4 regions of the Streptomyces sp. NPDC001381 genome follow, and region 1 is predicted to be linked to each of the others. Evidence: riboswitches for the same ligand, from Rfam matches in the RefSeq annotation. Region 1 holds a riboswitch; each other region holds the start of a gene.
What was found. Region 1 has a riboswitch for cyclic di-AMP ahead of ACFY2L_RS17800 (transglycosylase SLT domain-containing protein). Riboswitches for the same ligand answer to the same signal wherever they lie in the genome.
Positions count from the first base shown of each region.

Region 2: another riboswitch for cyclic di-AMP. It lies ahead of ACFY2L_RS35805 (transglycosylase family protein); the one in region 1 lies ahead of ACFY2L_RS17800 (transglycosylase SLT domain-containing protein).
Region 3: another riboswitch for cyclic di-AMP. It lies ahead of ACFY2L_RS34460 (M23 family metallopeptidase); the one in region 1 lies ahead of ACFY2L_RS17800 (transglycosylase SLT domain-containing protein).
Region 4: another riboswitch for cyclic di-AMP. It lies ahead of ACFY2L_RS23475 (C40 family peptidase); the one in region 1 lies ahead of ACFY2L_RS17800 (transglycosylase SLT domain-containing protein).

Region 1 covers NZ_JBIAWO010000003.1:913,766-920,873, forward strand. The annotation lists gene ACFY2L_RS17790 (outer membrane lipoprotein carrier protein LolA) at 1-698, opposite strand, end outside; gene ACFY2L_RS17795 (polyprenyl synthetase family protein) at 921-1,931, opposite strand; cyclic di-AMP (ydaO/yuaA leader) riboswitch at 2,332-2,558, shown strand; gene ACFY2L_RS17800 (transglycosylase SLT domain-containing protein) at 2,562-3,023, shown strand; gene ACFY2L_RS17805 (HAD family hydrolase) at 3,040-3,864, opposite strand; gene ACFY2L_RS17810 (GNAT family N-acetyltransferase) at 4,222-5,286, shown strand; gene ACFY2L_RS17815 (glycosyltransferase) at 5,385-6,659, shown strand; gene ACFY2L_RS17820 (hypothetical protein) at 6,617-7,045, opposite strand; gene ACFY2L_RS17825 (polysaccharide deacetylase family protein) at 7,052-7,108, shown strand, end outside.
Region 2 covers NZ_JBIAWO010000014.1:77,463-84,570, reverse strand. The annotation lists gene ACFY2L_RS35825 (exopolyphosphatase) at 216-1,169, opposite strand; gene ACFY2L_RS35820 (DUF501 domain-containing protein) at 1,166-1,771, opposite strand; gene ACFY2L_RS35815 (septum formation initiator family protein) at 1,796-2,272, opposite strand; gene eno (phosphopyruvate hydratase) at 2,412-3,701, opposite strand; gene ACFY2L_RS35805 (transglycosylase family protein) at 4,056-4,760, opposite strand; cyclic di-AMP (ydaO/yuaA leader) riboswitch at 4,765-4,934, opposite strand; gene ACFY2L_RS35800 (transglycosylase family protein) at 5,140-6,135, opposite strand; gene ACFY2L_RS35795 (cytochrome P450) at 6,356-7,108, opposite strand, start outside.
Region 3 covers NZ_JBIAWO010000012.1:122,415-129,522, reverse strand. The annotation lists gene ACFY2L_RS34475 (GNAT family N-acetyltransferase) at 1-1,077, opposite strand, end outside; gene ACFY2L_RS34470 (HPr family phosphocarrier protein) at 1,256-1,537, shown strand; gene ACFY2L_RS34465 (GntR family transcriptional regulator) at 1,754-2,449, opposite strand; gene ACFY2L_RS34460 (M23 family metallopeptidase) at 2,638-3,381, opposite strand; cyclic di-AMP (ydaO/yuaA leader) riboswitch at 3,396-3,557, opposite strand; gene ACFY2L_RS34455 (M16 family metallopeptidase) at 3,782-5,170, opposite strand; gene ACFY2L_RS34450 (M16 family metallopeptidase) at 5,167-6,516, opposite strand; gene ACFY2L_RS34445 (DNA topoisomerase (ATP-hydrolyzing) subunit A) at 6,846-7,108, shown strand, end outside.
Region 4 covers NZ_JBIAWO010000005.1:156,811-163,918, forward strand. The annotation lists gene bioD (dethiobiotin synthase) at 1-132, opposite strand, end outside; gene ACFY2L_RS23445 (adenosylmethionine--8-amino-7-oxononanoate transaminase) at 135-1,415, opposite strand; gene bioB (biotin synthase BioB) at 1,408-2,634, opposite strand; gene ACFY2L_RS23455 (8-amino-7-oxononanoate synthase) at 2,783-3,910, shown strand; gene ACFY2L_RS23460 (DUF397 domain-containing protein) at 3,985-4,218, opposite strand; gene ACFY2L_RS23465 (helix-turn-helix domain-containing protein) at 4,228-5,088, opposite strand; gene ACFY2L_RS23470 (ATP-binding protein) at 5,300-5,779, shown strand; gene ACFY2L_RS23475 (C40 family peptidase) at 5,824-6,297, opposite strand; cyclic di-AMP (ydaO/yuaA leader) riboswitch at 6,301-6,442, opposite strand; gene ACFY2L_RS23480 (hypothetical protein) at 6,861-7,108, opposite strand, start outside.

The sequences.
Region 1 (7,108 bases):
CCGACCGTGGAACCGGACTGCTTCGGCTTGATCAGCAGCTTGTAGGCGTCGCGGCCCGCGACGTGCACGGTGCCGTCGACGGTGACGGACGTGGTGTCGTCGACCGCCTTGAGGGCGTCCTCGGTGAGGTCCTTGGGCGTGGCGGGCACGGGGGTCTCCGCCCCGTCCTTCGCGCTCTCGTCGGTGGTGGAGTGGTAGACCTCGTTGGAGGAGCTGTCGTAGCCCCACACGTCCTTGCCGTTGTGGACGATGCTGTACTCGGCGGCGTTCTCCAGCAGGGAGAGCTTCTGCCGGTCGGGGCCGTCGGCGGCGACGCGCAGGGTGTGGGTGCCGGAGGCGAGTTCGGTGAGCTTGACCGAGGGGTCGGCGGACGACCCGTCACCGCCGCCCGCGGCCCCGGAGAGCAGTCCGCTCTCCAGCCCGCCGAGGTCGGGCAGGCCCAGGTCGGTGCTGATCTTCACGGTGCCGGACAGCTGCTGCACGTCCGAAGCCGCGATCTTGTCGAGGAGCTGCTGTGCGGTGATCTTCGGCAGGTCCGGGTCGCCGGAGTCGGCGAGCGCCGGGACCAGGCCGATCGTCGCCGCGGCGACGCCGATCACGGTGACCGGGACGACGTACCGCACGGCCTTGCGCCGCCCGACGCGCAGGTCGTCCGTCTCCCCGGCGGTCGTGCTGTCGTCGGTTGCGTTCGGTGCCATGTGTGCCTTACCTCCGTCGTCGGCGGCGGCTGGTCATCTCACGTTGAACGTCCCACCCCGTGCCGCCATTCTCACCCGAATCGGTGAGGAGTGGTGTTTTCCGTGATGTCCATCTGACCAAATACGGCGTGAGGAGGCGTCACCCCACGGACTCAACTCCGTGTACACCTGCGGTATGACACGGAGCGACGACGGAGTCCTCCGACCCGTAGGGGTCGGGGGTCAGCCGGCCCGGTGGACCACCGCGTCGCACAGGCCCATGAGCGCCGCCTTCGCGTCGCACTCCACGAGCGGCGCCAGCGCGGCCCGCGCCTCCTCGGCGTAGCGCACCGTGTCGCGGCGGGCCTGTTCCAGCGCCGGGTGGGCGCGCAGCGCGGCGACCGCCTCGGCGAGCTTCGCGTCGTCGCTCAGGTCGGAGTCGAGCAGCTCGCACAGCGCGACGTCCTCGGGCAGGGCCTGCTGGGCCGCGCGCTCGCGCAGCCGCAGCACCGGAAGCGTGGGGACGCCCTCGCGCAGGTCCGTGCCCGGCGTCTTGCCCGACTCGTGGGAGTCGGAGGCGATGTCGAGGACGTCGTCGGCGAGCTGGAAGGCGACGCCGAGCCGCTCCCCGTACTGGGTCAGCACGTCCACGACGGTCTCGTCGGCGCCCGACATCATCGCGCCGAAGCGGCAGGAGACCGCCACCAGGGAGCCGGTCTTGCCGCCGAGGACGTCGAGGTAGTGCTCGACCGGGTCACGGCCGTCGACCGGGCCGGCCGTCTCCAGGATCTGGCCGGTGACCAGCCGCTCGAACGCCTCCGCCTGCACCCGCACCGCCTCCGGGCCGAGGTCGGCCAGGATGTGCGAGGCGCGCGCGAAGAGGAAGTCGCCGGTGAGGACGGCGAGCGAGTTGCCCCAGCGGGCGTTCGCGCTGGGCACCCCGCGCCGCACGGCGGCCTCGTCCATGACGTCGTCGTGGTAGAGGGTGGCCAGATGGGTGAGCTCCACCACGACGGCCGAGGGGACGATACCCGGCGCGTAGGGGTCGCCGAAGCGCGCCGCGAGCATCACGAGCAGCGGCCGGAACCGCTTCCCGCCGGCCCGCAGCAGGTGCTGGGCGGCCTCGGTGATGAACGGCACCTCACTCTTGGTGGCCTCGAGCAAGCCTTCCTCGACAGCCGCCAGTCCGGCCTGGACATCGGCTTCCAGAGCCTGGTCCCGCACGCTCAGCCCAAACGGCTCGACGACGGTCACGAGGGGTCTCCTGTCTGCTGGTGTCTACTGGCGACTACGCGGTTTGTCGATAGGTCTCTGCGCTCACTCAAGTCAGCGTATCCGGTCATGTTTCGATCACCGCGAGCCCCCACGGTTACAGCCTGGCCGTATAAGGGTCCCCCCTCGGCATCGGCCCCTTAATAACCCGTTGAGGCTATTGCCCGATTAGCCCCTCTTGTGGACGCCGGTGAGTTGGCTCACTCCCCCGGGGAACAGGTTCCCCTCCGCCGCATTCCGATTCCTCTTCCCGCTCAACCGAGTTGACGTTTGCAGCCACAAAGGATCAAGCACCTCATAGACCGCAGACCAAGGTCAATAGGGCCGAACTGTGAATCCGCCACTTGTTCCGGACATGTGCTCTCGCATACGTTCCCGGCCTGTCGGGCGGACGCCGAATCCTGCCACCGCCCCGGCACCCACCGAGAACACCAGGGCAGGAGCGGGGGAACCAGGTAAGTCGCCGCACCGGGCGGACCCGGACATGCCTATGGGCATGTTCAGGACATACCGGGACGGCTCGGGGTGAAGCCGAGTCCGCGAGGACCCGGCCGGGCAGCTCCCGCCCGAACCCGACAGCTCACCTCGCAGGCGACGGAGAGGAACTTCGCCATGCCCGCTCAGCCCCGCCGCCTCGCCCGCAAGCTCGCCGTCGCCGCCACCGGCGTCACCGTGCTCGCCCTCCCGCTCTTCGGCGCGACCACCGCCTCCGCGGCGACCCCGACCGTGGCCACCGCCACCAGCCTCGGCTACGCCAACAACCTCGACGGCTGGATCCGCGCGTCGCTCCAGGTCATGGCGCAGCACGGGATCCCGGGCACCTACAACGGCATCTACCGCAACGTGCTGCGCGAGTCCTCGGGCAACCCGTCCGCCATCAACCTGTGGGACTCCAACGCGGCCGCCGGCACCCCGTCCAAGGGCCTGCTGCAGATCATCGACCCGACCTTCAACGCGTACCACGTGTCCGGCACCTCCTGGGACCCGTACGACCCGGTCGCGAACATCACCGCCTCCTGCAACTACGCGGCCGCGCGGTACGGCTCGATCGACAACGTGTTCGGCGCGTACTGAGCCGGGCCCACCGGGCCTAGGCCCAGAGACGTTCGAGGACGACGGCGACGCCGTCGTCCTCGTTCGACGTCGTCACCTCGTCGGCCACCGCCTTGAGCTCCGGGTGGGCGTTGGCCATCGCGACACCCCGGGCGGCCCAGTCGAACATCGGGATGTCGTTGGGCATGTCCCCGAAGGCCAGGGTGTCCTCGGGCCGCAGACCCAGGTGGTCCGCGGCCAGGGCCAGCCCGGTCGCCTTGGTGACCCCGCACGGCTGCAGCTCCACCGTCCCCGGCCCCGACATGGTGACGGTGGCGAGCGAGCCGGCCACCGCCCGGGCCGTCGCCGCCAACTCGTCGTCGGACAGGGTGGGGTGGCGCAGCAGCACCTTGCTGATCGGCTCGCACCACAGGTCGCGGCGCCGCTCCACGCGCAGGGCGGGCAGGGTCGGGTGCGGCATCCGGTAGCCCGGCTCGATGAGCGTCAGCCCGTCGACGCCGTCCTGGTCCACGGCCGCGTACACCGGCCCGACCTCGGCCTCGATCTTCTCCAGGGCGGTCTCGGCGAGTTCCCGGTCCAGGGTGACCGACCACAGCAGGCGGTCCGCGGCGGCGTCGTACAGCTGCGCGCCCTGTCCGCACACCGCGAGCCCTCTGCTGTGCAGGCGGTCGAGCAACGGGCTCACACGGGGCGCGGGGCGGCCGGTCACCACCAGGTGGCGCGCGCCGGCGGCCGCCACCCGCGCGAGCGCGTCGAGCGACCGGTCGGAGAAGGTGTCGTCGCCGCGCAGCAGCGTTCCGTCCAGGTCCGTGGCGATGAGGGAATACGCGATGCGCTCGGCATATGCGGTGGGTGCGGCCATGATCAGAGAATACGGATCCCGCACCCGCCGGACTCGACGTGAACCGGACCAGGACGGAGTCCGGCCCTCTTGTGTCAACTCCCCTTCTTTTGTTGACCGATCGCTGTTGATGACCGGGATGGTGGGGATCGGAGCGGCGGGAAACGACGGGAAAGGGCCGGGAGCGGCCGGAAACTGCGGGAAACGACGGGAAACGGGTTTCCGCCGTATCGCCGGGTAGCGACCGGTTGAGGGCCTCTGCACCGGTTGGCAACAACATGCTCCGCTCCCTACCGCGCGCCCGGTCTGGGACGGTACCGTCCATGTGTCCAGGGGGGACTTGATCGGGGGGTCAGGTTGAGCAGTGGGCGTATCCGTGTGCTGAGGCCGGCTGATCTCGGCGAGGGGGAGCGGGAGCGGTGGCGCGCACTGCGCGCCGCGTCGACAGCGCCGCGCAACCCGTTCATGGAACCGGAGTTCACCGACGCCGTGGGCCGCGTGCGGCCACACGCACGGGTGGCGGTGGTGTACGAGGGGCGCGAGCCGGTCGGCTTCCTGCCCCATGAGCGGGGCCGGCTCGGCCGGGGCCAGGCCCTCGCGTACGGCGTCTCGGACGCGCAGGGTGCCGTACTGGCCCCGGGCCTCGGGCTGAACGCCGACGAACTGATGCGGGCCGCTTCCCTGTCCAGCTTCGCCTTCGACAACCTGGAGGCGGAACAGGGGCTGCTCCTGCCGCACGCGGCCGCGGAGTACACGTCCTACGTGATCGACGTGGAGAAGGGCTACGAGACGTACGAGTCCGTCCTGCGGGCCCAGTCGCCGAAGTTCCTGAAGACCACCCTCGCCAAGGAGCGCAGGCTCGGCCGCCAGGTCGGCGCGCTGCGGTTCGTGTTCGACGAACGCGACCCGGCCGCGCTGCGCACCCTCATGGCCTGGAAGTCGGCGCAGTACCGCAGGACCGGCCGCCGGGACCGGTTCGCACAGGACTGGATCACCCGGCTCGTGCACATCCTGCACGAGACGCGCGCGCCGGAGTGCTCCGGCACGCTGTCCGTCCTCTACGCCGGCGGCAGGCCGGTCGCCGCCCACTTCGGGCTGCGCTCGGCGACCGTCCTGGCCTGCTGGTTCCCGTCGTACGAGACGGCCTTCTCGAAGTACTCGCCGGGTCTCGTGCTGCATCTGCGGATGGCCGAGGCGGCCGCCGCCGAGGGGATCGGCCTGCTCGACCTGGGGCGGGGCGCGGCCGAGTACAAGGACTCGCTGAGGACCGGGGAGCTTCCCGTGTACGAGGGAGCGTGGACGCGTCCGGGGGTGGGCGCCGCGCTCCACTGGCTCAGCCGTGAGCCGTCCCGTCGCGCGCACCACTTCGTGCGCGGCCGGCCGAGGCTCGCCGCGCTGGCCGCACGGGCCCTGAAGAGCGCGGGCAGGCTGCGCCGTTCCTGACGACGGCTTCCGTGGCCCGACGGCCTTGACGGCTCCGACGGCTCCGACGGCTCCGACGGCTCCGACGGCCGTGACACAGGGGGAACAAGGGGGGGGTCATGTTCCGTGCGACACGTGCACAGCAGGAGATCCAGGGGTTCCTCGGCATCAGACCGGTGCAGGTCGCCGAGCTGGAGCTGGAGGACGGCGGTGGGGTGAGACCCGGTCCGGGCAGCCCGCCCGTCACGCACGGCGAGGTGTTCGTGCTGGTGCGCAGGGGCGGCCGGCCGGTGGGGACGCTGCTCGGCCACGTGCCGGAGGGCGCCGACCCGAGGACGGTCCTCGCCGGGGCGGCCGCCCGACTGGCGGCGGCGCCCGCTCCCGCGGTCCGCGGTTCGGCCGTGGTGCCGGCCACCGTCGTCGTCGCCACCCGCGAGCGCCCCGAGCAGCTCGCCCGCGCCCTCGACTCCCTCCTCGCCCAGGACCACCCGGACTTCGAGATCGTCGTCGTCGACAACGCGCCCGTGACGGACGCGACCCGGGACCTGGTGACGCGCAAGTACGGCGAGCGCGTGCGGTACCTGACCGAGCCGGTGCCCGGTCTCGCCGTCGCGCACAACAAGGGCGTCGAGGCCGCGCGGGGCGGGGTGGTCGCCTTCACCGACGACGACGTCGTGACCGACCCGCGCTGGCTCACCGAACTCACCGCGCCCTTCGCCGCCGACCCGGGCCTCGGCTGCGTCACCGGCCTGATCCTTCCGGCCCGGCTGCGCACGCCGGCCCAGGTCCTCCTGGAGAGCCACGGCGGCTTCGCGAAAGGCTTCGCGCCGCGCACGTACGACCCCGCCGAACCGCCCGCCGACGAGCCGCTGTTCCCGTTCACCGCGGGCCGCTTCGGCTCCGGCGCCAGCATGGCCTTCCGTACGGACGTCCTGCGCGCGGTCGGCGGCTTCGACCCGGCGACCGGCGCGGGCACGCCCGCCCGGGGCGGCGACGACCTCTACGGGTTCGTGCGCGTCCTCGCCCAGGGCCACCGGCTGCACTACACCCCGTACGCCCTGGTCTGGCACCACCACCGGGAGACCTGGCGCGACCTGGAGACCCAGGCGTACGGCTACGGCGCCGGCCTCACCGCCTGCCTCACCGCCCTCCTGGTCAACCGTCCCGGCCTGCTCCCGGCGTTCCTGGCCCGGCTGCCCCGGGGGCTGGCGTACGCGCGGACCCTGACCGCGAGCCGGGAGGCCGGGCCGGCGGCGGACGGCGCGCCCGGCGCCCACGACGACCGCACGCACGCCTGGCCCGCCCGGCTGTCCCGTCTCCAGCGCCGGGGCATGCTGTACGGCCCACTCGGCTATCTACGGGCCCGACGCGCACTGCGGGGGGTCACACGATGACGGCGGGGGCGCAGAGAGACGAGAAGACGCACGGCGCCGCCGGCGCCGGCGGCGGCACCAGGGGCGAGGGGATCGATGACGGCCATCGGAGCGGCGGAGCCGGCGGCGGCAGCCGGGGCGGCGAGGTCGGCGGTGGATGCCCGGGCGGCGGGGTCGATGGCGGCCACCGGAGCGGCGGAGCCGGCGGCGGCAGCAGCCGGAGCGGCGGAGCCGACGGTGGCCCGGGCGGCGGAGCTGACGGTGGCCCCGGCGGGAGCCTCGGTGGCGGCAGCCGGAACGGCGAGGCCGGCGGGGGCCGGCGGAGCGGTGGGGCTGGTGGTGGCCTCGGTGGGGGTGGCCGGGGTGGTGGAGGGGGGCTCGGCGGGATCCCGGTGTTCCTGTATCACGCCGTGATGGAGGAGCCGCCGGAGTGGATCGCCGAGTTCACCGTCAGCCCGAAGCAGTTCGGC
Region 2 (7,108 bases), on a different contig from region 1:
CTCTTTTGAACACGTTCACACGGGTGCCGACCCCCCGGAAGGGTCAACCGGGCCACGTTCGTCCTCCGACAGGGCCGAATTCCTTGTGAAGAACTTCACGAACTTTTCCGACGGGGCGTCGCCGAGGGGCCCGGGAAGGCCCCCCGGCGCTGCTCAAACGGGCATCCTGCCTGCTCAGCAGAGTGCAACTAGCGCCCGGGCGGAGCCGAGGGGAGTCAGGCGGAGGAGCCCGCCACCGACCACGCGATGCCGTCCAGGATGTCGTGCTCGCTCACGACGACCTCCTCCGCGCCGATCCGCTCCATGATCGCCAGCAGTACGAGGGCGCCCGCCGCGATCACGTCCACCCGGCCCGGGTGCATCGACGGGACCGCAGCGCGCTCGGCGTGCGTGGAGTGCAGCAGCCACTCGGTGATCTCGCGGACCCTGGCCTGCGGGACACGCGAGTGGTGGATGGCCGCCGAGTCGTACGCGGGGAGGTTCTGGGCGATCGCCGAGACCGTGGTCACGGACCCCGCGAGGCCCACCAGCGTGTGCGCCTCGCGCAGCGGGACCGTCTCCTCGGCGAGGTCCAGGGCCGCCTCGACGTCGGCGCGCAGGGCCGCGATCTGCTCCGGCGCCGGCGGGTCGGTGACCTTTCCGTCCACGACCAGGTGGCGCTCGGTCATCCGCACACAGCCGACGTCCACCGAGCGGGCCGCGCCCACGTGCTCGTCGCCGACCACGAACTCCGTGGAGCCGCCGCCGATGTCCACCACCAGGTAGGGCCGGGTGAGGTCCGCGCGGCCCTTCAGTTCCTTCGTGGCGCCGGTGAAGGAGAACTCGGCCTCCTGGTCGCCGGTGATGACCTCGGGCTCGACGCCCAGGATGTCCAGCACGCCCCGCACGAACTCGTCGCGGTTCTCGGCGTCCCGGGAGGCGGAGGTGGCCACGAAGCGCAGCCGCTCCGCACCGAGCTCCTTGATCACCGCCGCGTACTCGCGGCAGGCGGCGAAGGTCCGCTCCAGCGCCTCGGGCGCCAGCCGGCCGGTGCGGTCGACCCCCTGGCCGAGGCGGACGATCGTCATCCGGCGGTCCAGTTCGACCAGTTCACCGGTCTCGGGGTCGGCGTCGGCGACGAGGAGGCGGATCGAGTTCGTCCCGCAGTCGACGGCGGCGACCCGGGTCACCGCTCGTCTCCCTCGACCGGCCCGAAGGCGAAGTGGCCGGCGCCGTCCTCGGACGTCTCCACCTGCACGCCCTCGCCCGACGGCGCCCCGGGAAGCGTCACGCACGCCCCCTTGCGCCACCACTGCGGCAGCATGGCGAGCGCCTCGTCGCCGAGCGGGTTCACACCCGGGCCCGCGGCCAGGGAGTGCGCCACGAGCACGTGCAGGCACTTCACGCGGTCCGGCATGCCGCCCGCGCTCGGGAAGCCCGTCAGCTCCTCGATCTCGTCCCGGCGCCGGATGTAGTCCTCGTGCGCGGCACGGTAGGCGGCGGCCAGCTCCGGGTCGGTGCCCAGCCGGTCGGTCATCTCCTTCATCACGCCGTTCGCCTCGAGGGTGCCGATGGCGGAGTTCGCCTTGGGGCACGTGAGGTAGTACAGCGTCGGGAAGGGGGTGCCGTCGGGCAGGCGGGGGGCCGTCTCGACGACGTCCGGCTGGCCGCACGGGCACCGGTGCGCGATCGCGCGCAGCCCGCGCGGCGGACGGCCGAGCTGCTGCTTGAAGGCCTCGACGTCCGCGTCGGTGGGCTCGGTGCGCGGGGTGGTCGGCGGGGGCTTTTCCATACCTGTCTTTCTACCTGCACGGTGTCACTGGTCGGAGGCGTCGGACTTGTCGACGCCGTCCCACACGTTCGAGTACCAGGGGCGGTCGGCCGCCCCGTGGTCGGCGCGGGTCTTGGTGGCCGCGTCCGGGTCGATCACGATGTAGCCGGTCTCCCCCGGCATCACATAGTGCAGCCGCTCCCGGATCTGCTGCTCGGCGTACGCGTCGTCCTGCCAGCGCGCCTTGAGGTCGCGCAGCTGCTCGACCCGCTCGCGGGCCTGCTCCCGCTCCCGCTCCAGGTCGGCGATCTCGGCGCGCTGGGAGACGTACTGCCGCATCGGGTAGGCCAGGGCCACGATCAGGGTGCACAGGACCAGCGCGAGGAGCGCGGCGCGGCCGGTGAGGCGGGAGCGGCGGGCCTGGCGCCTGGTCTGGGAGCGGTAGACCCGGGCCGCGGTCTGCTCACCGAGCAGCCGCAGTCTGGTCGCGGTGGAGAAACGGTCCCGGTCCTTCACGGCCATCGGCTCTGCGCCTCCCCTTTCCACACACGCGTACGTCCCCGCACACGGTACGGGACCGAGTACGGGGACGTACGTACGACTGGCTCGCGCCGACCCGGCTCGGGTCGGGCCGGGGGACCTCACCGGCCCCCTGCCGGGCCTACTGGTTCGCGGAGCGGAAGCGCGGGAAGGCGCTGCGGCCGGCGTACACCGCCGCGTCGTCGAGGATCTCCTCGATGCGCAGCAGCTGGTTGTACTTGGCGACGCGCTCGGAGCGGGCCGGGGCGCCGGTCTTGATCTGGCCGCAGTTGGTGGCGACGGCCAGGTCGGCGATGGTGACGTCCTCGGTCTCGCCGGAGCGGTGCGACATCATGCACTTGAAGCCGTTGCGCTGGGCCAGCTCGACGGCGTCCAGGGTCTCGGTGAGCGAACCGATCTGGTTCACCTTCACCAGCAGCGCGTTGGCCGCGCCCTCCTCGATACCGCGGGCCAGACGCTCGGGGTTGGTGACGAACAGGTCGTCGCCGACGAGCTGGACCTTGTCACCGAGCTTGTCGGTGATGGTCTTCCAGCCCTCCCAGTCGTCCTCGAACAGCGGGTCCTCGATGGACACGAGCGGGTACGCCGCGACGAGCTCGGCGTAGTACTCGGTCATCTCGGCGGCGGAGCGGTCCTTGCCCTCGAAGGTGTAGGAGCCGTCCTTGTAGAACTCGGAGGCGGCGACGTCGAGCGCGAGGGCGATCTGCTCGCCGGGGGTGTAGCCGGCTTCCTTGATGGCCTCGAGGATGAGGTCGAGGGCCTCGCGGTTGGAGCCGAGGTTCGGGGCGAAGCCGCCCTCGTCGCCGAGGCCGGTGGACAGGCCCTTCGACTTCAGGACCTTCTTGAGGGTGTGGTAGACCTCGGTGCCCCAGCGCAGGGCCTCGGAGAAGGACTCCGCGCCGATCGGGGCGATCATGAACTCCTGGATGTCCACGTTGGAGTCGGCGTGCGAGCCGCCGTTCAGGATGTTCATCATCGGCACCGGCAGCAGGTGCGCGTTGGGGCCGCCCAGGTAGCGGAAGAGCGGGAGGTCGCTGGCCTCGGAGGCGGCGTGGGCGACGGCGAGCGAGACGCCGAGGATGGCGTTGGCGCCGAGGGAGCCCTTGTTGTCGGTGGCGTCCAGGTCGAACATGGCCTGGTCGATCAGGCGCTGCTCGGTGGCGTCGTAGCCGACCAGCTCCGGGCCGATCTGCTCGATGACGGCGAGGACGGCCTTCTCGACACCCTTGCCCTGGTAGCGGCCCGGGTCACCGTCGCGGAGCTCGATGGCCTCGAAGGCGCCGGTGGAGGCGCCGGAGGGGACGGCGGCACGACCCGTGCTGCCGTCGTCGAGGCCGACCTCGACCTCGACCGTGGGGTTGCCTCGGGAGTCCAGGATTTCCCGGGCTACGACGACGTCGATGGACGGCACGAGCATCTCCTTCTTGGGATGTGACGCTGGTTGTGCGGGGCCCGCGGGCCATGTCGGCCTTTGGTGAGCCTTGCGACTAGAGCCTAACCGCCCCGGGGCCGTCGGCAGCCGACCGACCGTCCCGTGGACAGACTGACGGTACACATTGTTCCTGGCCGGAACAAAGACCTGGGGCGGAACTCGGGCGAACAGACGGCGAAGAACGGCCGGAGGGCAGAAAAAACCCCGCCCCGGTGCGTACGGGGGAACACGCACCGGAGCGGGGAGCCCGTGGGGACGGGGGTGACCCTCACGAGGCCTTCAGTGTGCGGGCCTCGGCTGTGAGGATGCTGTGGGCCGGCGGGGAGCCAGGTGTCACTTCAGGTGCAGCTGCTGGCCCGGGTAGATGAGGTCGGCGTCCTCGACGATGCCCTTGTTCAGCTGGAACAGCTTCTGCCAGCCGCCCTTGACCTTGTGCTTCTCGGCGATGGTGCTGAGGGTGTCGCCCTTGACGACCTTGTACTCGCCGTCGCCCTTCTTGACCTTCTTGCCGGTCGGAGTGGTGACCGTCTTGGAGGCGGCGGGGCGCTCGGCGGAGCGGGAGGCGCTCTGCTGCTCGGTCGAGCGCGTGGTGGTGCCGCTGTCCGAGGAGGAGGAGCCGGCGGAGCCGCTCGAGGAGGAGCCGGTGGAGCCGCCACCCGAGTACGGGGTGTTGGACAGACCGGTGCCGCAGACCGGCCAGGCGCCCTTGCCCTGGCCCGCGAGGACCTTCTCGGCGATGGTGATCTGCTGTTCCTTGCTGGCGAGGTCGGCGCGCGCGGCGTAGGCGGTGCCGCCGTACGCGGCCCAGGTGGAGGCCGAGAACTGCAGGCCGCCGTAGTAGCCGTTGCCGGTGTTGATGGACCAGTTGCCGCCGGACTCGCACTGGGCGACCGCGTCCCATTCGGAGGCGGTGGCGGCGGAGGCGTTGCCGGCCGCCATCAGCGGGGCGGCGATGGCGACACCGGTGACGCCGGCGAGTGCGGCGACGCGGGTGGCCTTGTTCGGACGACGGTGCTTGCCCTTGCCGGAAAACAGCATGGATCGATCCCCTCACCGACGCCTGCGAGGTGAGCTGTCGGGTTCGGGCCGGTTGAGTTGCCCGGCCACGCACCTCACGGTGCGCGGCTTCACCCCGAGCCGGTTCCGGCGGTCAACCGCCGGACCCGGCACTTACCTTGGGTCCCCCGCTCCTGCCTACGGCGCTTGACGCGACGACTGTTCCCGGGGTGCCGCTGGCAGGATTCGGCGTTGCGGCGACCGGGGCTCGGGTTGCCGAGCGGTCATGACCGTAGACACGCGATCCGGGGAATTTCAAAGACGATCACGACTTCTGAGACTCATCCCACACTTTCGCCAAAGCGGACATTCGACGCGAAGTGGGGCGTGAACTCCCGGTGTTTTTCTGGGTGTTCCAGCCCTATTCGAGCCCGGTGTCCAGCGTCTGACCGGGGGTGATGTCGCTCGGGTCGGGGCCGATGACGTCCTTGTTCTCGGCGTAGAGAGCACGCCATCCGCCGTCGACACCAAGGGAGTCGGCGATGGTGATGAGCGAGTCACCCTCCTGGACGACATAGGTGGACGCCGCGTGCCGGCCGGAGGAGGCGGTCCTGGTGCCGCCCGCGGCACTCTCGTCGGCGGTGGTGCCGCGATGGCGGCCGGAGCCGAGCGAGCCGGTGTCGACGAGGCTCCAAGAACCCTCCGCCTGCACCGTATTGTCCGAGTCGTCCCCTTCCGGGGTCGCCGTGGGCGAGCTGTCGGCATCCTGTGAGCCCTCCGAACCGGCGCCCGAAGTGTCGGACTTGCCCGAGTCGTTCGCCGAGGAGGACGAAGCGGACGAAGGGGACTCGGAGGCTGAACCAGCCTCATCACCGGAGGAGTCGGACGGACTCTCGCCGGAGTCACCGGAACCGGACGCGCCATTGGAGTCGCCGGACTTTCCGGAATCGGCCGACCCCTTGGACAGGTCGGACAATCCGGAGGACACGGACGAGTCGGACTCGCCGCCGGCGACTCCGGTGTCCACGCCGACCGCGCCGTTCTCCTTGGTGAGCCCGGACGTCAGCGCACAGGTGCCCCAGGCGCCGACGCCCTCCTCCGCGAGGAGCTGCTGGGCCACGGCTATCTGCTGGTTGCGGCTGGCGAGGTCCGGGCTGGCGGCGTAGTCGAGTCCGCCGTACGCCTCCCAGTCCTCCTGGCTGAGGCCCAGACCGCCGTACTCGCCGTCGCCCCGGTCGGCACTCCAGGAACCGCCGGTCTCGCACTGCGCCACCTTGTCCCAGACCGTTCCTTCTGCGGCGCTGGCGCCGCCGGCCGCGAACAGCGGGATGGCGATGGCGGAGCCGGTCACTCCGGCCGCGACGAGGAGGGCCGGGGCCTGACGGGGGCGACGGTGACGACCGTTCCCGGAGAGCATGCGGGGGCCTTTCTTTGGACAGCGGCAAACGGCGCGGCGTGCGAGTGAGCACACACGGGTTCGCCGCGCTAGCGAGTGAACGTATCGGCAGACGATCACTTGTCACAAGTTAATGCCGCGCAGATCACGTGAAGATCACAGACTTGAGGGTCGGTCACCTTTGCCGCGCGAGACGGTCACAATCCGGCTGACTCACGATCAGATGTCGATCAGCCACTGGTCAGTCACGGACCGGAGTGAACTCCACGGGCAAGGTGCGCAGTCCGCGCATGATGAGCCCGCCACGCCATCTCAAGTCGGCCGGGTCCGCGGCGAGTCGGAGGTCGGGGAGACGGGTGAGGAGGGTGGCCAGGGCGGTCTGGCCCTCGAGACGGGCGAGGGGGGCGCCCAGGCAGTAGTGGATGCCGTGGCCGTAGCCGAGGTGCTGGTTGTCGCGCCGGGAGAGGTCGAGGGTGTCGGGGTCGGTGAAGCGGGCGGGGTCGCGGTCGGCGGCGGCGAGGACGACGAGGACGGGGTCGCCGGGGGCGATGTCCTGCCCGCCGAGGCTGAGGGGTTCGGTGGCGAAACGCCAGGTGGCGAGTTCGACGGGGCCGTCGTAGCGGAGCAGTTCCTCGACGCCGGTCTCCAGGAGCCCGTGTTCGCCCCGGGCCAGGGACCGCTGGAGCCGGTCCCGCTGGCCGGGGTGGGTGAGAAGGGCGTAGGTGCCGTTGCCGATGAGGTTGACGGTCGTCTCGAAGCCGGCGAAGAGAAGGATGAAGGCCATGGCCGCGGCCTCGTTCTCGGTGAGGTGCTCGCCGTGGTCGGAGGCGCGGATGAGGCCGGAGATGAGGTCCTCGCCCGGGACGGGTTCCGCGGGGAGGTCCGCGCGCTTGCGGTGGATGAGCTCCAGCAGATAGCCGCGCATCTTCTTCACCGACCGCGCGACACCGCCCCGGGGGCCCTTGCCATGACGGATCATCATGCCCGCCCAGTC
Region 3 (7,108 bases), on a different contig from region 1:
CGGCATCTCCGGGGCGAGCGAGGCGTTGAGCCGCACCTGTGGGGAGGTGTTGATGAGGCCGAAGGCGTTGGGGCCGACGATCCGCATGCCGTACGCGCGTGCGTGCCGTACGAGTGCGCGCTGGCGCTCGCGCCCGTCGGGGCCGCTCTCGGCGTACCCGGCGGACAGGACCAGGAGTCCCTGGACGCCGTGTTCGCCGCACTCGGTGACGACCTCGGGCACGTGCTCGGCGGGTACGGCGACGATCGCGAGGTCGACGGGGCCGGGTATGTCGCGCACGGAGCGGTGGGCGGGGACCCCGTCGAGCTCCTTGAGGTCTTCGGGGAACGCCCGGTTCACGGCGAACAGGGGTCCGGTGAAGCCGGCCTGCCGGAGGTTGCCGAGGACGCTGCGGCCGACGCCGCCGGGGGCGCGTCCGGTGCCGATCACGGCGACGGAGCCGGGCGCCAGCAGGCGCCGTACGGAGTGGGACTCGGCGCGCTGTTCCCGCGCGCGCTGCACGGCCAGGGAGCGTTCGGTGGGTTCGAGGTCGAACTCCAGGCGGACGACGCCGTCCTCGAAGCTGCGCTGCTGGGTGTAGCCGGCGTCCGTGAACACCTTGATCATCTTGTTGTTGGCGGGGAGCACCTCGGCGGCGAACCGGCGGATGCCGCGCTCGCGCGCGACGGCCGCGATGTGTTCGAGGAGGGCGGAGGCGACGCCGCGCCCCTGGTGGGCGTCCTGGACGAGGAAGGCGACCTCGGCCTCGTCGGCGGGCGCGGAGGCGGCCATGCCGTCGGCGCCAATGCGGTCGTAGCGTACGGTTGCGATGAACTCGCCGCCGACCGTGGCCGCGAGTCCCACCCTGTCCACAAAGTCGTGGTGCGTGAAGCGGTGGACGTCCTTGGCGGACAGTCGCGGGTAGGGCGCGAAGAAGCGGTAGTACTTCGACTCGTCCGACACCTGCTCGTAGAAGCTGACCAGGCGCTCGGCGTCATCGACGGTGATGGGGCGGATGCGCGCGGTGCCGCCGTCGCGCAGCACCACGTCGGCCTCCCAGTGGGCGGGGTACTCGTGCCGGTCCGAGGCGCTCTGCATGGGGCCCAGAGTACGGCTCGCGTCCGACAACGGCGCGAGGCAGTCTGTGGGAGGACGGTCGCCGGATCGAGGCCGCGATCCGGCGACCGCCCGAGGGACGGCCGTTCGACCCGTTCCTCCCACGCTTCACGTGTGGAACACTGGTCTAGACAACCTGAACACCGAAGGGCAGCAACACATGGCTGAGCGCCGCGTCAACGTCGGCTGGGCCGAGGGCCTCCACGCCCGCCCCGCCTCCATCTTCGTCCGAGCCGCCACGGCCGCAGGCGTCCCGGTGACGATCGCCAAGGCTGACGGCAACCCCGTCAACGCGGCCTCCATGCTGGCCGTCCTCGGCCTCGGCGCCCAGGGGGGCGAGGAGATCGTCCTCGCCTCCGACGCCGAGGGTGCGGACGCCGCCCTCGACCGGCTGGCGAAGCTGGTCGCCGAGGGTCTCGAGGAACTCCCCGAGACCGTCTGAGTCACGCGCGAAGCCGCGTCACCCTCTCGGGTGGCGCGGCTTCGCCGTTTCTCGCACGGATTTTCGCGGCACCCCTGTGGAATTACCGGCGGCATAACCGGAAACCCGCCCCCGGGCACACGAAGAGCGCGCCACCGAGAATTCCGGGCGCGCACGGAAAAGGGCAGCGGAAATACCTCTCCGCCGAATATCCCTTCTTTGTATACGGCCCCCGTGTTAATGCCGCAGCCCCGTCATGTTTACGGGAGGTTGCGAAGTCCTCACACGGTCCGCGCGGTCCGCTCCGCCGGAGAAACGCAGCCGGTGCGCCGCCGTCGCCCGCTCGGTGTGCAGGGCCGTGACCGTCCGCGCGCGCTCCTGGTCGCCGCGCGCCACCGCGTCCACGATGGCGCCGTGTTCGGCCCAGGACTCCGCGGGGTTGGCCGGCGCCTCCACGGCGTACATCCAGGCGATCTTGTGGCGCAGCTGGGTGAGCATCGACGTCAGGGCCTGGCTTCCGGAGGCCTGGGCGAGCGTCTCGTGGAACCAGCCGCCCAGGGAGCGCAGATCCTCGCTGTTGCCCCTCCTGGCCCGCTCCTGGCCCAGCCGGACCAGACCGCGCAGCACCTTCAGATGGGCCTCGGTGCGGCGCTGGGCGGCCCGCGCGGCGCCGAGCGGCTCCAGGAGCATGCGCATCTCCAGCAGGTCGGCCGCCTCCTGCTCGGTCGGCTCCGCGACGCACGCGCCCGCGTGCCGCCGGGTGACGACGAACCCCTCGGCCTCCAGGGTGCGCAGTGCCTCCCGGACGGGGACGCGGGAAACTCCGTAGCGGCGGGCGAGGAGTTCCTCGGTGAGGCGGCTGCCACGCTCGTAGACACCCGCGACGATGTCGTCCCGGATGGCCGTGCACACCGAGTGCGCCGGAATACGCATGACCGACCTCCGCCTTAATCCCCGTGAAACGTCGACGATTGACGTGTGTTCCGTGACTCTATTGCAATGAGCCGGAATTTCCGATGGCGGACCGGAATCCAGGGATATTTTTTGGACAGCGGGGGGTCGTAAACGGCGAAAGCCCCGGCCGCGCGGGCCGGGGCTGGACGGTCTGTCGCCGTGTGTCGTCAGACGTTCACGCCGTGCTTGCGGAGGTAGGCGACCGGGTCGATGTCCGAGCCGTACTCCGCCGTGGTGCGGGCCTCGAAGTGCAGATGCGGGCCGGTGACGTTGCCGGTCGCGCCGGACAGGCCGATCTGCTGCCCGGGGGTGACCTGCTGCCCCACGGAGACCCCGATGGAGGACAGGTGACCGTACTGGGTGTAGGTGCCGTCGTTCATCTTGATGACGACCTGGTTGCCGTACGCCCCGCCCCAGCCCGCCTCGACGACGGTGCCCAGGCCGACCGCGTGCACGGGCGTGCCGCTGGCGGCGTGGAAGTCGATGCCGGTGTGGCTGCCGGAGGACCACAGCGAACTGCCGGCCTGGTAGCCGGTGGAGACGTAGGAACCGGTGATCGGCAGCACGAAGGCGTTCAGGCGCTTGCGCTCGGCCTCGCGGGCGGCGCGCACACGTGCCTCGCGCTCCTCCGCGGCCTTCTTGGCGGCGGCCACGCGTGCGGCCTCCTCGAAGGCGGCCTTCTTCTGGACGGCGACCTGGTCGTCGATCTGTTCGGCGACGGACTCGCCGGCGGTGACGACGGGGATCAGTCCCGTCTCCTCGGGCGTGGGCTCGGCGGCGAAGGCCGGGGCGGAGGCGACGGTGGCCATGACACCGGTGGTGGTGAGCGCCGCGACGCTCGCCGCGCGCGCGGTGGTGCGCTGCATCCGGCTGGGGCGACGGTGCTTGCCGGTGGCGCAGGTGAACGCCATGAAGTCGAGCGGTCCTTTCCTTCCTTCTCGCCTACCGGGTTAGCTGACGGGTTCGGAGCAGGAAGGTCTCCTACGGGCCCCCTCGCGTTCGCGCGGGCGTCCGATTCACCCCAGGGACTTCATGGGTCCCCGGCTCCCCTGGCTCGCGCCGTACGGGGACTCGGCGATGACTGTCCGGTGCCGCGGGTGCGGCGCACTGCCTGACGAACAGCCCGCATGAAGCTATGCGGCGCCGCTTTCAATCCTCAAACGGATCAGGGTTTTTGTAGCGCATCCCACAGTGCAGACAGGCAACCTCTGCCTCAATTCGGACATCTTGCGGCCCTGGCGGCCGTCGCCGTCCGCCAGGGCCCGTACGCGCGTGTGCCGTTGGCCTCGGCGGCCGCGGGCCCGGTCGTCCCTACTCCGCCGGGACGACCTTCACCTCGCCGATGCCGAGCGCCTCGACGGCCTCCTTGATCTGGGCGGCGTCACCGACGAGGACGGTCACCAGACGGTCCACCGGGAAGGCGCTCACGGCCGCGGCGGTGGCCTCGACCGTGCCGGTCGCGGCGAGCTGCTGGTACAGCGTGGCCTGGTAGTCGTCCGGCAGATGCTGCTCCACCTGGTCGGCCAGGGTGCTCGCGACGGCCGCGGCGGTCTCGTACTTCAGCGGCGCCACGCCCACCAGGTTCTGCACGGCGACATCGCGCTCGGCGTCCGTCAGACCCTCGGCGGCGAGGGTGCGCAGCACCTTCCACAGATCGTCCAGGGCGGGACCGGTGTTCGGCGTGTCGACGGAGCCGCTGATGGCCAGCATCGCGGCGCCCGAACCGTCCGGCGCGGACCGGAGCACCTGCCCGAAGGCGCGCACCCCGTACGTGTAGCCCTTCTCCTCGCGCAGGACGCGGTCCAGGCGGGAGGTGAGGGTGCCGCCGAGGCAGTACGTGCCGAGCACCTGCGCGGGCCACACGCGCGCGTGCCGGTCGGCGCCGATACGGCCGATGAGCAGCTGCGTCTGGACGGCGCCGGGGCGGTCCACGATGACCACACGGCCGGTGTCGTCGGCGGTCACCGGCGGGACGGGCCGCGGCTGGGCCGAGGAGCCCGTCCAGGCGCCCAGGGTGTCGCCGAGGAGCGCGGCCAGGTCGACGCCCGTCAGGTCGCCGACGACCACCGCGGTGGCCGTGGCCGGCCGGACGTGCCTCTCGTAGAAGGCCCGTACGGCAGCGGAGTCGATCTTCTCGACGGTGTCCGCGGTGCCCTGGCGGGGGCGCGACATGCGCGCGCTCGCCGGGAAGAGCTCCTTGGAGAGCTCCTTGGCGGCACGGCGGGAGGGATTGGCCAGCTCGTGCGGGATCTCGTCCAGACGGTTGCGGACGAGGCGCTCGACCTCGCTGTCGGCGAACGCGGGCGCGCGCAGGGCGTCGGCGATCAGGCCGAGCGCCTTGGGCAGGCGGGAGGCGGGCACCTCCAGGCTGAGGCGGACACCGGGGTGGTCGGCGTGCGCGTCGAGGGTGGCTCCGCAGCGCTCCAGCTCGGCGGCGAACTCCTCCGCCGAGTGCTTGTCGGTGCCCTCGGAGAAGGCGCGCGCCATGATCGTGGCGACGCCGTCCAGGCCGGCCGGTTCGGCGTCCAGGGGCGCGTCGAGGAGGACCTCGACGGCGACGACCTGCTGGCCGGGGCGGTGGCAGTGCAGAACGGTCAGGCCGTTGTCCAGCGTCGCGCGCTCGGGTGCGGGGAACGCCCACGGCTTGGCCTCGCCCGCCCTGGGCTGGGGGTGGAAGTCCATCGTGGCGAGCTCGGTCACTGGGCCGCCTCCTCGTTCTCGTCCTGGTCGGCGGGGGCTTCGGGGGCGGTCGGCTCGTAGACGAGCACCGCGCGGTTGTCGGGGCGCAGGCGGGCCTTGGCGACCTCCCGCACCTCCTCGGGCGTCACGTCCAGCACGCGCTGGACGGCGGTGAGCGCGAGCTGCGGGTCGCCGAACAGGACGGCGAACCGGCACAGTTCGTCGGCACGGCCGGCGACGGTGCCGAGCCGGTCGAGCCACTCCCGCTCCAACTGCGCCTGAGCGCGCTCCATTTCCTCGGCGGTCGGGCCCTCCTCGGCGAACCGGGCGAGCTCCTCGTCGATGGCCGCCTCGATGACGGGCACCTCGACGTCCCCGGACGTCTTCACGTCCAGCCAGCCCAGGGAGGGCGCCCCGGCGAGCCGCAGCAGCCCGAAGCCGGCCGCGACGGCCGTACGGTCGCGGCGCACCAGCCGGTTGTAGAGGCGGGAGGACTCGCCGCCGCCGAGGACGGTGAGCGCCAGGTCGACCGCGTCGCACGCGCGCGTGCCGTCGTTCGGCAGGCGGTAGGCGGCCATCAGGGCGCGGGCCGGGACCTCCTCCTCGACGACCTCGCGCAGCTGCTCGCCGATGACCTCGGGCAGGGAGCCGTCGCGCGGCTCGGGCTTGCCGTCGTGGCCGGGGATGGAACCGAAGTACTTCTCGATCCAGGCGAGCGTCTGCTCGGGGTCGATGTCGCCGACGACCGACAGGACGGCGTTGTTGGGCGCGTAGTACGTGCGGAAGAACGCGCGCGCGTCCTCCAGGGTCGCCGCGTCCAGGTCGGCCATCGAACCGATCGGCGTGTGGTGGTAGGGGTGGCCCTCCGGGTAGGCGAGGGCGGTGAGCTTCTCGAAGGCGGTGCCGTACGGAACGTTGTCGTAGCGCTGGCGGCGCTCGTTCTTCACCACGTCGCGCTGGTTCTCCATGGACTCGTCGTCCAGGGCGGCCAGCAGGGAGCCCATGCGGTCGGCCTCCAGCCAGAGGGCGAGCTCCAGCTGGTGGGCCGGCATGGTCTCGAAGTAGTTGGTGCGCTCGAAGCTGGTGGTGCCGTTGAGGGAGCCTCCGGCGCCCTGGACCAGCTCGAAGTGGCCGTTGCCCTTGACCTGGGCGGAGCCCTGGAACATGAGGTGCTCGAAAAGGTGAGCCAGGCCGGTACGGCCCTTGACTTCGTGGCGCGAGCCGACGTCGTACCAGAGGCACACCGCCGCGACGGGGGTCAGGTGGTCCTCGGAGAGCACCACGCGCAGGCCGTTGGCCAGGCGGTGCTCGGTCGCTGTCAGGCCCCCGGAGCCTGCCTGGGCTGTGGCCGTGTGACCCATGGGCATGTACGTCCTTCCGATCGCGGACGCGGTCGTGGAAACCGCGCGTTTCCTGCCGGTCCTGTCACTGTATGCAAGCGTGCGGTCGGTCGGCGAAGTTCCCGGAGGCCGTACGCCGAGAGCGAGAAACCGGGAGCGGGGACGCGGGCGGTGATGGCGTACCCTGCGGGCAATCATGGGAGGCGGCCCCCCGCACCGGGCCGGCAGCCCTCACGGACCGCCTGCCCTCCGGGCCCGGCGGTCGAAACCGGGTCCTGAGCCCGGCCTGTCAGTGCCACGGTCCACAATGGTCCGCGTCAGATACCGTCCCACGCTTGAGCAAGGAGCCGGCAGCGATGGCCCGCCGCAGCACGAAGACCCCGCCGCCCGACGACTCGTACGAGGAGCGGATCCTCGACATCGACGTCGTCGACGAGATGCAGGGCTCCTTCCTCGAGTACGCGTACTCGGTCATCTACTCCCGAGCCCTGCCCGACGCCCGCGACGGTCTCAAGCCGGTGCACCGCCGCATCGTCTACCAGATGAACGAGATGGGGCTGCGCCCCGACCGCGGCTATGTGAAGTGCGCGCGCGTGGTCGGCGAGGTCATGGGCAAGCT
Region 4 (7,108 bases), on a different contig from region 1:
AGCGACGCCCGTCTGCGCGGCCTTCAGAACGGCCACCGAGCGGCCCGCCGCGAGCGCGGAGGCGGCGACGGCCGCCGTGGTCACGGTCTTGCCGACCTCCGTGCCCGTCCCCGTGATCACCAGGATCGGCATGCTCATCCCTCCCGCGCCGCCGCGCACACCGCGCGGGCGATCCGTGCCACGTCCGCGTCACCGGTGACGTACGGCGGCATCGTGTAGACCAGGTCGCGGAACGGCCGCAGCCAGACACCCTCCCGCACGGCCGCCTCCGTGGCGGCCCTCATGTCCACGGCGTGATCGAGCTGCACCACCCCGATGGCCCCGAGCACACGGACGTCCCGCACACCGGGGAGCCCGGCGGCCGGCGCCAGCCCCTCCCGCAGCCCCGCCTCGATCCGCTTGATCTCGGCGAGCCAGTCCTGACCGAGCAGCAGCTCGATCGAGGCGCAGGCGACGGCGGCGGCCAGCGGGTTGCCCATGAACGTCGGGCCGTGGGCCAGCACCGGCACCTCGCCCCGCGAGATCCCGTCGGCCACCCGCGCGGTGCACAGCGTCCCGGCCAGCGTCAGGTATCCGCCGGTCAGCGCCTTGCCCACGCACATCACGTCCGGCGTCACCGCGGCGTGCTCCGCCGCGAACAGCGCGCCCGTGCGCCCGAACCCGGTCGCGATCTCGTCGAACACCAGCAGTACGTCGTGCGCGTCGCACGCCTCGCGCAGCACCCGCAGATACGCGGGGGAGTGGAACCGCATCCCGCCCGCGCCCTGCACCACCGGCTCCACGATCACCGCGGCCAGTTCGTCCGCGTGCCGCCCGATCGCGGCGCGCAGCCCCTCGGCGTACTCCTCCTCGTACTCCACGGGAGGCGGTTCCACGAAGACCTGACGGGGCAGCACCCCGGTCCACAGCTCGTGCATCCCGCCCTCGGGGTCGCACACGGACATCGGCTGCCAGGTGTCGCCGTGATAGCCGCCGCGCCAGGTCAGCAGGCGCCGCTTGGCGGGGCGGCCGAGCGAGCGCCAGTACTGCAGGCACATCTTCACCGCGACCTCGACCGACACCGAACCGGAGTCGGCGAGGAAGACATGCTCCAGCCCGTCGGGCGACATGTCGACAAGGAGCTTCGCCAGCCGTACGGCGGGCTCGTGCGTCAGCCCGCCGAACATCACATGGCTCATCCGCCCCAGCTGCTCGCGCGCGGCCTCGTTCAGCACCGGGTGGTTGTAGCCGTGGATCGCCGACCACCAGGACGACATGCCGTCGACCAGCTCGCCCGACCCGTCCGCAAGACGCAGCCGCACCCCGCTCGCCGACTCCACGACGAGCGGGTCGACCCGACCGGGCATCGGACCGTACGGATGCCAGACGTGCCGTCGGTCCAGCTCCAGCAGCTCGGTGACGGGCAGCTCAGGCATTGGGCGCGAGGTCGGTACCGGCGCCACGGCGGCGTACGGCGACCAGGTCCGTACGGGGCTCGTTGCCCGCGAGCGCGGCAGCGGCGGCGGACGCCGTCCCGCACACCCCGGCCCCCTCGTGCGTCCCGCAGCCCGCGGCACCGTCCGCGGGGGACCCGCAGCCCGACCCGCAGCCGGCCTCGGCGTGCGAGCCGCAGCCGCCACCGCCCGCGGCCAGCCGGTGCTCCGGCAGCGTGACCTCGCCCGCGCCCTCCACCTCGAAGCCCGCGTCCGCGATCATCTCCAGGTCGGCCTTGCCGGCCTGCCCCTCGGTCGTGAGGTAGTCGCCGAGGAAGATGGAGTTGGCCAGGTGCAGGGCCAGCGGCTGCATGGTGCGCAGATGGACCTCGCGGCCGCCCGCGATGCGCACCTCGATGTCGGGGCAGACGAACCGGACCATCGCCAGGATGCGCAGACAGCGCTGCGGGGTGAGGTTCCACTCCTTGGCCAGCGGGGTGCCCTCGACCGGGATGAGGAAGTTGACCGGCACCGAGTCCGGGTCCAGCTCGCGCAGCGAGAAGACCACGTCCACCAGGTCCTCGTCCGTCTCGCCCATGCCCGCGATCAGGCCCGAGCAGGCCGACAGCCCGGCCGCGTGCGCCTTCTGGACCGTGTCCACCCGGTCGGCGTACGTGTGGGTGGTCGTGATGTCCCCGTACGTCGACTCGGACGTGTTGAGGTTGTGGTTGTAGGCGTCCGCGCCCGCCTCGCGCAGCCGTTCGGCCTGGCCGTCGGAGAGCAGCCCCAGGCAGGCGCACACCTCGACGCCCTCGTTCTGCTCCTTGATGGCCTTGATCGTGTCCGAGACCCGGTCCACGTCCCGGTCCGTCGGGCCGCGCCCGGACGCCACCAGGCAGACCCGCTTGGCCCCGCCCGCGAGCCCGGCCGCCGCGGCCCTGGACGCCTCGTCCGGCTTCAGCCAGGTGTACTTCAGGATCCCGGCCTCGGAGCCGAGTCGCTGGGAGCAGTACGAACAGTCCTCGGGGCACAGCCCCGACTTGAGGTTGACGAGGTAGTTCAGTTTCACCCGTCGCCCGAACCAGTGCCGGCGCACCTTTCCGGCCGCGGCCACCACGTCCAGCACGTCGTCGTCGGAAGTGGCGAGGACGGCCAGCGCTTCCTCGCGGGTCGGCAGCTCGCGCCGAAGCCCCTTGTCCACCAGCGTGTTCAGCAGGTCCATGAGAGCCGATCCTGTCCTACCGACCCGCCTCGGGCCAAGGTAGGGATCACACAACACACCCGGTTCGACGTGTGGGTATTGCCACACCGTGGGTAGCGGTTCATGCCGCTAGTGTCTGTCCGCTACCTACAAAAGCCCCGGAGGACCCATGGCGTTCGGCTGGATCGACGAACAGGCGGAACTGCGCCGCCGGGCCGGACTCGTACGGACGCTGCGGCCCCGCCCGGCCGACTCCGCGCTGCTCGACCTCGCGAGCAACGACTACCTGGGCCTGTCCCGCCACCCCGAGGTCCGGGAGGGCGCCGCGGCGGCCGCACGGGCCTGGGGCGGCGGCGCGACCGGCTCCCGGCTGGTCACCGGCACCACCGAGCTGCACACCGAGCTGGAGCGGGAGCTGGCCGACTTCTGCGGGGCGGAGGCGGCCCTCGTCTTCTCCTCCGGGTACGCCGCCAATCTGGCCGCGGTCACCGCGCTGGCCCCGCACGGCTCCCTGATCGTCTCCGACGCGGGCAACCACGCCTCGCTCATCGACGGCTGCCGGCTGGCCCGGGGCACCACCCAGGTCGTCCCGCACGCCGACCCGGACGCCGTGCGCAAGGCCCTCGGCACCCACGACGGCCCCGCGGTGGCCGTCTCCGACACGGTCTTCTCGGTCGACGGCGACGCCGCCCCGCTGGCCGGTCTGGCGGCCGCCTGCCGGGAGTACGGCGCCGGGCTGGTGGTGGACGACGCGCACGGCCTCGGCGTGCTCGGGAACGGCGGGCAGGGCGCCCCGTACGCGGCGGGTCTCGCCGGTGCCGAGGACGTCGTCGTCACGGTGACGCTGTCGAAGTCCCTCGGCAGTCAGGGCGGTGCCGTGCTGGGGCCGGCGCGGGTGATCGAGCATCTGGTCAACGCCGCCCGGACGTTCATCTTCGACACCGGGCTGGCCCCGGCGGCGGCGGGCGCGGCGCTGGCGGCGCTGAGGCTGCTGCGCCGGGAACCGCAGCGGGCGGTACGCGCGCGTGCGGTGGCTGCCGAGCTGCACTCCCGGCTGACGGCCGCGGGCCTGGAGGCGGTACGTCCGGACGCCGCGGTCGTCTCCGTGCGGGCGCCGTCCCCGGAGGGGGCCGTGCGGTGGGCGGCGGACTGCCGGTCGGCAGGCCTGGCCGTGGGCTGCTTCCGTCCTCCCTCCGTGCCCGACGGCATCTCGCGCCTCAGGCTGACCGCCCGTGCGGACCTCTCCGGGGCCGAGCTGGAACGCGCTGTACGGGTCATCGGGGAGACACGACCATGAGTCGGCGTGACACGGCCGTGAGCCGCCCCTGTCGGCGGATGGCGGGGATCGTGCGTCGGTGACCGACGCGGTGATCAGCGGAACGCGGCCGTGAAACCCGACCAGCTCTCGGGGGAGAAGAGCAGGGCGGGCCCGGACGGGTCCTTGGAGTCGCGTACGGCCAGCAGTCCGGCCCAGGGCCCGGAGGCCGGCCGGGCCGTCTCCACGCAGTTGTTGGCTCCCGTGCTGTAGCTGCTGCGCAGCCACCGCACCTGCGGGAGAGCGTGGGGATCGGTGCTGCGAGGTACGTTCCGAGGCAGTGCTGACATGGTGCCTCCCTACGCGCCGTCAGCTGTCGCGGCGATGTAGTCCAGTGATTCCTCGGGCGAAAGGGCATGGGCCCGAAGGGCGTTGAAGGCCTCGGTGTAGGCCTCGAGGTCTTCTTTCCGTTCGAGATAGAGGCTACTCGTCAAGTGGTCGAGAACAACCACATCCAGATCAGAACCGCTCGGAAATGAGAAGATAACGAAAGGCCCGGTTACCCCGATATGGGCACCGGCCGAGAACGGCAATACCTGCAGCCGTACGTGGGGCAGCCGCGCCGCCTCCCTCAGCCGTCCGAGCTGACGGGCCATGACCTCCGGGCCGCCCACCTCCCGCCGCAGCACCGCCTCGTCCAGCACCGCGCTCAGCAGGAGCGGCGGCTCCCTGCGCAGCACGTCCTGACGGGCGATCCGCACCTCCACCAGCGTGTCGAGCTGCTCCTCGTCCGCCCCCTCCACCGCCGCCCGGGTCACCGCGCGCGCGTACTCGGGCGTCTGGAGCAGCCCCGGGACAACGGTCGTCTCCAGGGTGCGCATCGCGCCGGCCTGCGACTCCAGGCTGATGAAGTCCCGGTAGGCGGCCGGCAGCACCCCGCGGTAGGCGTGCCACCAGTGCTCCCGGCCGCCGCTCTCCTCCGAGCCGGCCAATGCCAGCATCAGCGACCGCAGGTGCGGGTCGGCCACTCCGTAGGCGTCGAGAAGCAACCGCACATCGGCCGGTTTCGTACCACTGGTGCCGGTCTCTATACGGCTCACCTTGGACTGGTGCCAGCCGACGAGCCGGGCCGCCTCACCGCTCGTGAGCCCCGCCCGGGCGCGCAGACTGCGCAGCTCGGCGCCCAGCTTCCGGCGGCGCACCGCGGGGCCGTGCTGCATGGGCTCCTCCATATTCCTGACGGGCCGTCCAAATTGTTCGACCGTGGCAGAGTTCACCGCATCGGGCGACAGATATATGCATATCTTGGTGGATCGCCACCGGGACCGGCGCGGTAATGGCAGTCTGGCGAAGAAGCACCGGTCCGGGACCGTACTCGAACCATCCGCAGCGTGTCGGACTCCGGTCCCATGGGAAAGGGACGAGGTCGCCATGGCAGACCATCTGGAAGCATCCGTCACTCTGCCGAGCGATCCCGCCTCGGTCTCCGCCGCCCGCGGCTTCGTGGCCGGCACCCTCGGCGAGTGGGGTCTGCCGGCGGACACCGAGGCGGCCGACACCATCCGGCTGATCGTCTCCGAACTCGCCACCAACGCCGTACAGCACACCTTCGGGCTGTCACCCACCTTCACGGTGGCCCTCGTCCTCGACCGTGACGAGCGCCTGTGGATCGGCGTGACCGACAGCCACCCGCGCTTCCCCAAACGACTGCCGGCCGCCGTCCAGCAGGACAACGGCCGAGGTCTGGTGATCATTCGCTGGCTGACCGCCGAGTGCGGCGGCAAGCTCAGAGTCCGCCCCACGCGCGAGGGCGGCAAGACGGTCGCGGTGGAGCTGCCCTGGACCGTCCCGGCGGAGCCGGCCGTGGAAGCCGTGGCGAGCCCGCCGGCGGGGGAGCTCCCGGGGCGGTGACGGCGCGCCAGGACACCGTCACCGCCCCGGAAGGACGACGAGGGTCAGCGGACCCGGCCGTACCAGACGCTCTTGGTCCAGATCTTCTGCAGCTTCACCACGTCTCCCGTCTTGGGCGAGTGCCAGATCTTGCCCTTACCGGCGTAGATGCCGACGTGGTACACGTTCGACCCCGAGTGGAAGAACACCAGGTCGCCGGCCTTGCGGTTGCCGGCCGAGATGTGGCGGGTCTTGTTGTACTGCTGCGCCGCCGTACGCGGCAGCGTCTTGCCCGCCTTCTTGAACGAGTACAGCGTGAGACCCGAGCAGTCGAACCTCTTCGGCCCGGTCGCCCCGTACTTGTACGGAGAGCCCTTCTTGGACGCCGCGACCTGCAGTGCCTTGGTCGCCGGTGTGGCAGCCGCCGCGTCGGAGGCGACACCGGGGATCACGATCGAGCCACCGACGGCGGCGATGGCGAAGGCAGAGGCCGTACCGGCCCGGGCCATGAGCGACGGGACACGATTGAGCGCAGTCATGCGCAACCCTTCGTCAACCGCCTGTGAAGGATGACCTGTCGGATTCGGGCTGACAAAGGTGCCCGGCCGCTCGCGCGGCTTCACCCCAAGGGTTGCTCGGTCCGGCGTCTCCTCCACGGAGACGACGTGCCGGCGACCCGTCGTGCTTGGGTCCTCCACTCCTGCCGATGCACTTCTGTCGACCGGTCAATCCGGGCAGCGGCAGGACTCGGCGTCCGCCCGGACCGCCCCGCCGCTTGTGGCGGGGACTTGTCGTCAGACAGGGATCTTGACTCACCGTTGACCAAAAATCCCAATGGAACCGTGGATTTGTGGGGTTACTCACCACTCACCCGTTCGGGTGGACACCCTGATGGACGCTCAGGTGTCAAGAGCGCCATAAGCCCTCCGACCTGCGGCGCTACCCCTTGTACGGCTCCGGAAAACGGCGCTTTCGGCAACTCGCGCGCGCTCGCGAGGGGAGCCACCGCTCCGCCGAACGGGGGTAATCCGTCTGGTGCGTTTCGGGTCCGGTCCGGACGTCGCGCTCGTGACGCGGCCGTGCCGGGCCGGACGGCCGTGGGTCAACTGTCGGAGAGCGGAGGCACCGTGACACGCGCCGTACGGCGCTCCCCGTCCAGGACGCGCAGCGCCCGCGCGAGGGTCGGCGCGGACAGCTCGCTCTCGCCCCGCTGGTGCATCAGCGCCAGCGCGTCACGCAGCTCCGCCGCCCTCGCCACCAGCGCCTGGGCGGCCCGCAGGCCGCGGTACGTGTCGCCGTGGCGGGCGGGATTGATCCGCCCGAGCAGGTCCACCACGTCCAGGTAACGGT